Regions from separate parts of the Streptomyces sp. NPDC054863 genome, predicted to be linked through region 2. Evidence: riboswitches for the same ligand, from Rfam matches in the RefSeq annotation. Region 2 holds a riboswitch; the other holds the start of a gene.
What was found. A riboswitch is a leader RNA that binds a small molecule or an ion and turns the genes downstream of it on or off. The one in region 2 is predicted to bind glycine.
Positions count from the first base shown of each region.

Region 1: linked by a shared signal. The riboswitch ahead of gcvT (glycine cleavage system aminomethyltransferase GcvT) and the one ahead of gcvP (aminomethyl-transferring glycine dehydrogenase) in region 2 are both predicted to bind glycine.

Region 1 is NZ_JBSGZD010000102.1:2,974-7,277, forward strand. Features, by position in the region: gene gcvH (glycine cleavage system protein GcvH) at 53-430, opposite strand; gene gcvT (glycine cleavage system aminomethyltransferase GcvT) at 565-1,680, opposite strand; glycine riboswitch at 1,716-1,828, opposite strand; glycine riboswitch at 1,829-1,925, opposite strand; gene ACWGIG_RS19535 (AAA family ATPase) at 2,072-2,752, shown strand; gene ACWGIG_RS19540 (enhanced serine sensitivity protein SseB) at 3,255-4,007, shown strand; gene ACWGIG_RS19545 (enhanced serine sensitivity protein SseB C-terminal domain-containing protein) at 4,238-4,304, shown strand, end outside.
Region 2 is NZ_JBSGZD010000251.1:5,334-9,637, forward strand. Features, by position in the region: gene gcvP (aminomethyl-transferring glycine dehydrogenase) at 1-1,691, opposite strand, end outside; glycine riboswitch at 1,891-1,988, opposite strand; gene ACWGIG_RS30530 (PRC-barrel domain-containing protein) at 2,116-2,481, shown strand; gene ACWGIG_RS30535 (DNA polymerase IV) at 3,048-4,304, opposite strand, start outside.

The DNA.
Region 1 (4,304 bases), on a different contig from region 2:
TTCAGAGGCCGCTGCGTTTCAGTGGCCGGGGCGCTTCAGGTGCCGGAGCGCTTCAGCTGCCGGAGAGTGCGGAGTACTCCTCGGCGGAGAGCAGGTCGGACGGCTCTTCCGTGATGCGCACCTTGAACAGCCAGCCGCCCTCGAAGGGAGCGGAGTTCACCAGCGACGGGTCCTCCACGACGGCCTGGTTGGCCTCGACGACCTCACCGGTCACCGGGGCGTACAGGTCGCTGACGGACTTCGTCGACTCCAGCTCGCCACAGGTCTCGCCCGCGGTGACCGTGTCGCCGACCTCGGGGAGCTGGGCGAAGACGACGTCACCGAGTGCGTTGGCCGCGAACTCCGTGATGCCGACCGTCGCGACGCCGTCCTCGGACGTCGCGAGCCACTCGTGCTCCTTGCTGTAACGCAGCTGCTGGGGGTTGCTCATGGCTGAATTCTCCTGGATGCGGGGGAGTGCTGAGGAACGGGGTCTTGACAGATGAGACGGGGGTACGCCCCTGAGGATGCGGCGTTCGTCACTTCTGGTGCGTGTGGAGCCTCACCTGTGGTGCTTGTGGAGCGTCACTTCTGGCGCTTGTAGAACGGCAGGGCGACGACTTCGTACGGCTCGTGGCTGCCGCGGATGTCGACGCCGACGCCCGCCGTGCCGGGCGCGGCGAGGGCCGCGTCGACGTACGCCATCGCGATCGGCCTGCCGAGGGTGGGGGACGGGGCACCGGAGGTCACCTCGCCCACGACCTTGCCCTCGTGGACGACCTGGTAGCCGGAGCGCGGGACCCGGCGGCCCTCGGCGATCAGGCCGACGAGCTTGCGCGGCGGGGCGCTCTCGGCGCGCGCGGCGGCTGCCTCCAGGGACGTACGCCCGACGAAGTCGCCTTCCTTCTCGAACTTGACGACCCGGCCGAGACCGGCGTCGAAGGGGGTGAGCTTCGTCGTCAGCTCGTTGCCGTACAGCGGCATGCCCGCCTCCAGGCGGAGCGTGTCGCGGCAGGACAGGCCGCACGGGATGAGGCCGACGCCCGCGCCCGCCTCGGTCAGTGCCTGCCACAGCGCCTCCGCGTGGATCGGCTCGACGAAGAGCTCGAAGCCGTCCTCGCCGGTGTAGCCGGTACGGGCGATCAGTGCCGGGACACCGGCGACGGTGCCGGGCAGGCCCGCGTAGTACTTCAGGCCGTCGAGGTCGGCGTCCGTGACGGACTTGAGGATGCCGGGGGACTCGGGGCCCTGCACGGCGATCAGCGCGTACGCGTCGCGGTCGTCGCGTACGACGGCGTCGAAGCCCTCGGAGCGGGTGACGAGGGCGTCCAGGACGACCTGGGCGTTGCCGGCGTTGGCGACCACCATGTACTCGGTCTCGCCCAGGCGGTAGACGATCAGGTCGTCGACGATGCCGCCGTCCTCCTGGCAGATCATCGTGTACCGGGCGCGGCCGAGGCCGACGGTGCCGATGTTGCCGACGAGGGCGAAGTTGAGGAGGTCGACGGCCTGCGGGCCGGTCACCGTGATCTCGCCCATGTGGGAGAGGTCGAAGAGGCCGGCCCTGGTGCGTACGGCGTTGTGCTCGTCGCGCTCGGAGGCGTACCGCAGCGGCATGTCCCAGCCCGCGAAGTCGGTCATGGTCGCACCGAGCGAGCGGTGCAGGGCATCGAGGGCAGTGAGACGGGGTGCGGTGCTCATGACTGAAGACTCCCAGGGCATGACGACGAGGACTGTCCTCCCCATCTGTCATCGGAACCTGAGAGGTTCGCCGGGGCAACTGCGACCGGCTTGCACCTTGGGTGGGGTCACCGCCCGTGACAGGGGGTGACCCGCTTTTCAGATCTGCCTCGCCCGCGCGGTACGGGGCCTGAGAGATTCAAGGGAGGAGCTTGCTCCTTCGGCGTCCGGGGCACTGGTGTCCCGGACTCTCCCGCGCGGATTCATACGGCCGTTGTGAAGTTGGGTGTGCGCAGGGGCTGCCTGGCGCGCACATCATTGCACGCCCCCTCCGGTCGGCAAATCGCTTGTCCCGCATTACCTTTTCTTTACACTTCTTGGGCAAGGGTGAGTCGTACCCACAGGGGGAGGGGTGAGGACGTTGCAGCAGTCCAGTGCATGTGCCGCTACGGCAGGCGTGGCGGCGAAGCCAGGTCCGGGGGTGACGGCGGGCGTGAGGGCGGTGGGGCCCGTGCCGGTCGTGCGCGATCTGCGGGAGCGGGCCGGGAGGAGTCCGCGCCTGCTGACGTTCGCCGCGGGGGACGTGGTGGTCGTGTCCGGGCTGCCGGGCAGCGGGAAGTCCACCCTGATCCGCAAGGCGGTGGCGGGGGTCCGCACCATCGATTCGCAGGACGTGCGGGAGCGCTGGGACCTGAGAATGCCGCGCGCACTGCCGTACGCCCTCTACCGCCCGCTGGTGCGGATCGCCCACTACGCCGGGCTGCGGCAGGCGCTGCGCTCGGGCGAGAGCGTGGTCGTGCACGACTGCGGTACGCAGGCGTGGGTGCGGCGCTGGCTGGCGCGCGAGGCGCGCAGACGCGGACGCGGGCTGCGGCTGGTCCTGCTCGACGTGACGCCCGAGGTGGCCAGGGACGGCCAGCGCGAGCGCGGACGGGGAGTCTCCGGTTACGCCTTCGCACGGCACCGGCGGGCCGTCGGCACGCTGGTCCGTGACGCCGAGGGCGAGCGGCTGCCCGCCGGGTGCGCATCGGCGGTGCTCCTGGACCGGGAGGCGGCGGGGGCGCTGCGGGAGATCGGCTTCGAGGCGGGCTGAGTGCGGGGTGAGGGGCTGGGCCTGGAGTGAGCGGGCTGGGCCTGGAGTGAGCGGGCTCGGCCTGGAGTGAGCGGGCTCGGCCTGGAGTGAGCGGGCTCTGGGCTCGGGGGAGCGGGCTTGGGGCCGGGGCGAGCAGGGCTGGGGCCGGGTGAGCGGGATGGGGCCCGAGGTGGGTGGGCTGGGGCCGGTGTACGGGCCCTTGCCGTCCGGGGACGGGCCCGGCGATAGGGTCGTTGCGCAGGGCGGGAGCAGCGAGAAGGAGCAGTCCGTGGACATTCCGGAGACGACGGGGCAGTACGACGCGGAAGGCATGGGTCCGGGCATGGGCCAGGCCTCCGGCCACGGCGTGGGCCCGGGCGTGGGCCAAGTCCCCGGGCCCGGCGTGGGTCCGGGAGAAGGCCACGGTGTGGGCCAGGTCCCCGGCCACGGCGTGGGCCAGGTCCCCGGCCCCGGCGTGGGTCCGGGAGAAGGCCACGGTGCGGGTCAGGCCCCCGGCCCCGGCGTGGATCCGGGACACGGCAGCGGCTGGCCGGGGAACGAGCTCGAAGAGGTGCTGGCCGCCTCGCTCGGCAGCCCCGCCGCCGGCGCCCGTCTCGTCGAGACGATCGGCCGCAGCCCCCTGTGGATCCCGCTGCCGAACGGCGGCGGCCCCGACCGGGGACCGCTCGACCTGCCCACCACGGAGATCGACGGACAGGCGTACGTCCCCGTCTTCAGCTCCGAACAGCAGTTCCTGCAGTGCGTGGGCGGCCACATGGCGTTCGCCGTCGCGCCCGCCGTGGAGTTCGCGCGCGGGCTGCCGCCGCAGCTGGGCATCGTCGTGAACCCGGGCGGCAACGTCGGCGCACCGCTGCCGCCGCCCGCCGTCGCCGAACTGTGCAGGACCGGGCGCACGCCGCTGGACGGGCCCGCGACCGGCGGCCGGGTGCGGCTGTTCGAGCCGGACTGGCAGGAGGAGCCGGTCGACTTCCTCGCCGCCGCCGCGGGCGAGTTCCAGCAGAGCGGCGTGGTCGTCACCGCCCGCCGCGCGCTGGCCAGCATCGAGGGCGAAGACCCCGTCCTGTTCGTCGGCGTACAGCTGTCGTCCTGGGAGGGCGCCGACCGCAACGCGCCGATGGACGCGCTCGGCCGGGCGCTCGGCCGCGAGTCGGTGCCGTGGCCGGTGCACCTGCTGCTGCTCGACATGGCGCAGCAGGACCCGGTGGCCGTCTGGATGCTGGAGCGGGCACGGCCCTTCTACCAACGCGAACACTGAGATCCGCCCGGGGGAGCACCGGGAACCGTTCACAGGGCACCGGGATCCGCCCGGAATCGCCTGGGATCAGCACACGGGAACACGGAACCCCGGTCCTTCGGGGAGACTGTCGAAACCGACACCGACGCGGTGTCACCAGTGCCGCTTAAGCTGGTTTGATGACCTCGCCACACGGGGGCGGATTGGTCGACACGGTGGACTCGGTGGATCGAAGAGGGGCGGGACCCAGGGTGAGCGCGTCAGGCACCGCGGCGGCCGGACAGGTCGAGCACATGCTGCGCCAGGTGACGCCCGGGC
Region 2 (4,304 bases):
TACCCGGTGACCTCGGCGAGCCGCTCCTCCAGCTCACGGATGAGCGTCAGATAGCCGGCGGCCTGCTCGATCGGCGCGAAGGGGTGGATCTGGGCGAACTCCGGCCAGGTCACCGGCTCCATCTCGGTCGTCGCGTTCAGCTTCATGGTGCAGGAGCCGAGCGGGATCATGCCGCGGTCCAGCGCGTAGTCGCGGTCGGCGAGCCTGCGCAGGTAGCGCAGCATGGCCGTCTCGGAGCGGTGCTGGTGGAAGACCGGGTGGGTCAGGAAGTCGTCGGTGCGCAGCAGGGCCTCGGGCAGCGCCTCGCCGACCGCCGCGTCCAGCGCCTCGATGTCGCCCTGGACCCCGAACGCGGCCCAGACCGCGGTCACTTGGGCCCGAGCAGTGGTCTCGTCGCACGCCACGGACACCAGGTCTGCGTCCACCAGCCGCACATTGACCCCGTGGTCCCGCGCGGCGGCGACGACCTCGGCGGCCTTGCCCGGCACTCGTACGGTCAGCGTGTCGAAGTACTCCCCGTGCACGACCTCGACGCCACCGGCCCGCAGCCCCTCGGCGAGGATCGACGCGTAGCGGTGCGTCCGCCGCGCGATCCCCTTGAGCCCCTCGGGGCCGTGGTAGACGGCGTACATCCCGGCCATGACGGCCAGCAGCACCTGCGCCGTACAGATGTTGCTGGTCGCCTTCTCGCGGCGGATGTGCTGCTCACGCGTCTGGAGCGCCAGCCGGTACGCCTTGTTTCCGTCCGCGTCCACGGACACGCCCACGAGCCGCCCCGGCAGGCTGCGCGCGAACTTCTCGCGTACGGCCATGAACCCGGCGTGCGGTCCGCCGAAGCCCATCGGCACACCGAATCGCTGCGTCGTACCGACGGCGATGTCGGCGCCCAGCTCACCCGGCGAGGTCAGCAGCGTCAGCGCCAGCAGATCCGCGGCGACGGTGACGATGGCGCCCAGCTCGTGCGCCTGGTCGATGACCGGCTTGATGTCCCGTACGACACCGGAGGCGCCCGGGTACTGCAGCAGCAGACCGAACACACCGCGCTCGGCGAGCTCGGCCGGGATTCCTCCCGCGAGGTCGGCGACGACAACCTCCACACCCGTCGGCTCGGCCCGTGTCTGAATCACGGCAATGGTCTGCGGAAGCGTTTCCGCATCGACGAGGAACACTCCCTTCTTGACCTTGCCGACCCGCCGCGCCAGCGACATGGCCTCGGCCGCCGCGGTGCCCTCGTCGAGCAGCGAAGCGCCCGACGTCGGCAGCCCGGTCAGCTCGGCCACCATGGTCTGGAAGTTGAGCAGCGCTTCAAGGCGGCCCTGCGAGATCTCCGGCTGGTAGGGCGTGTAAGCCGTGTACCAGGCCGGGTTCTCCATCACGTTCCGCAGGATGACGGGCGGAGTGAACGTCCCGTAGTACCCGAGACCGATCATCGGGGCCAGCACCTGGTTGCGGTCGGCGAGCATGCGCAGCTCGGCCAGCACCTCGGCCTCGGTCCGCGCGTCCGGCAGGCCCAGCGCCTCGGCGTTCTTGATCGCGTCAGGCACCGCAGCGGCGGTCAGCTCGTCCAGCGACCCGTACCCGACCTGCGCGAGCATCTTGGCCTGCGCTTCACCATCAGGTCCGATATGACGCTGCTCAAAGGGGATTCCACGCTCAAGCTCTGCGAGCGCAATACGACGGTTGGCGGTCATCTGCGGAAGGCCTCCTGGTCTGACACGACCTGCGAGGGGCACCACGGCACGGGTACCCGGACGGCCTCCCCCTCTGTCATCTCAACCTGAGAGCTTCACCGGAGCACCACGTACGGAGCTCCGACTTTCACCGTCGGTGAGGAAGGATCACGCACCGGCCTGTGCCGTGCCCGCCACCCGCCCTGCTTTCCAGAGTGACCTCGTCCGTGCGGTACAGGGGCCTGAGAGATTCCGGGGAGGAGTTGCTCCTTCGGCGCCTCCGAAATCCACCTCGGAGGACTCTCCCGCACAGGGTCAGCAGCCATCGGCCAGCCTACCAGCGCACTCCCGCCGCAATCCCTCGAGTGGCCAGGCTCTCAATTCTGCTCTTTCGTATGTTTTACGGGGTTCACACAGCAGTTGCGACCAGTTGAAGGGACCGACCGTGCAGACCGACATCGATCCGCGCAGCCTGATCGGCCGCAAAGCATTCGACCGCAACGGCACCAAGATCGGAACGGTGGACGAGGTCTACCTGGACGACGCCACGGGCATCCCGGAGTGGGCAGCCGTCCGCACCGGTCTCTTCACCCGCGACGCCTTCGTCCCCCTGGAACCCAGCAGCCTCGTGGGCAACACCCTTCGCATCCCCTTCGAAAAGTCCCTGATCAGAGACGCCCCGGACTTCGGCGTAGGCCGCCACCTCTCCCCCGAACAAGAACTCCAGCTCTACCACCACTACGGCCTCAACTCCCCGCCCCCCACCACCCCCGACAAAGACTTCGGCACCCTGGCCAACGGAGAATCCTGACCGCCACCCCCACGGCACCCCCACGCTGCGGGCATGCGTTCCACCTGGGACAAGCCCGATCTCCCCCACCCGCACGGGGTCGAGAGCCTGACGGGACCGCCCCCTCAACCGAAACCGAGAGCATGGCGGGAGCTCACGGACCCGGCGGACCCACCTGCACCCTCACTCCGAACAGACCCACCCCCACCCCACGGCCCCATCCCCCCATCACCACTACCCCACCGCACCACGCACGCATCACCCCCGCCCCACCCGCACCGCACTGCCAGTACGCCTTCAGCTCATCCAGGTCCGACCACACCCCGATCGCCCCACCCGCACCACAGACCCACCACCCCCACCGCACCGCGCACGCATCACACCCGCCCCACCCGCACCACAGACCCACCACCCCCCGCACGCATCACGCCCACCCCCACACCCCCGCACACCCCACCACCCGCACCCGCACCCGCACCCGCACCCGCACCCGCACCCGCACCCGCACGACGCTCCCCACCCGCGCCGACGCCCAGCCCCTCCATCGCCCTCCGCCGCCGAAGGCCCAGGCTGCCCCACCCACCTCCTTAAGGCCCCATGTCCCCCGGCACCCCCACCAACGGCAACGGCTCCGCCACCTCCAACTCCGGATCGTCCACCCGGAAGGTCCGCACTCGCCCCGGACCCGGCGACCCCGGCTCCTCGAACCGCACCGTCACCCGCCCCACCCCGCTGCCCTGCACCCACCCCGCGCCGTACTCCGCATGCCGCACGTCGTGCCCCGCATGCCACCGCCGCTCAGCAACCGGCTCACCCCCGTCGCCCCCGGCCTCACCCCCGGCCCTCTCCCCCTCCGCCCCTGCCTCCTCAACACCCTCCCCCGCAGAATCCGCCAACCCGGTACGCCCCAAATCCCCCTCCCCCGCATCAACCCCAGCCGCCATTTCCCCGCCCTCCCCCGACTCCCGCGCAACCTGCGCGGCCTGCGCCGCCTGCGCAAAAAGGTCCTCCTGGGTAAAGTCCGCCAGCCCCGTCACCCCCACGCCCAGCAGCCGCACCCCACCCGTCGTGTCCACACCCTCCAGCAGCCGTGCAGCCGCCTCCCGCACGACCCCGGTGTCGTCCGTCGGCCCTCGCAGCGTCTCCGACCGCGTCAGCGTCGAGAAGTCGAACCTCCGCACCTTGAGCACCACGGTCCGCCCCGACCGTCCCGCAGCCCGCAGCCGCTGCACACACCGCTCCGCCAGGCGCTCCACCTCGGACCGCACCCGCACCCGGTCGTGCAGATCCACGTCAAAGGTGTCCTCGACCGACACCGACTTCGCGTCCCGCTCCGCCACCACGGGCCGGTCGTCGATCCCCCGGGCCATCCGGTACAGCGACGCCCCGTGCGCCCTCCCCAGCAGCCGTACGAGCTCGTCCTCGCCCGCCGCCGCGAGGTCGGCCACCGTCGTCATCCCGGCCCGCCGCAGGTGATCCCCCGTCGCGGGTCCCACCCCGGGCAGGATCCGCACGGACATGGGCGCGAGCAGCTCCCGCTCGGTCCCCGGGGCTATCAGCACCAGCCCGTCCGGCTTGGCCTGCTCGGACGCGATCTTGGCCAGCATTTTGGAGCCCGCGAGCCCCACCGACCCGCTCAGCCCGGTGACCTCCCTGATCCGCTCCCGCAGCCGCTCGCCGACCTCCCGCGCGGACTCGGTGTCGGCGGCCGTCCCGCCCGCCTCCAGGTCCACGAACGCCTCGTCCATGCTGAGCGGCTCCACGAGGGGCGACAGCTGCCCCAGCAACTCCATCACCTGCTCGCTCACCGTCCGGTAGAGCGAGAAGCGCGGCACCAGGTAGGC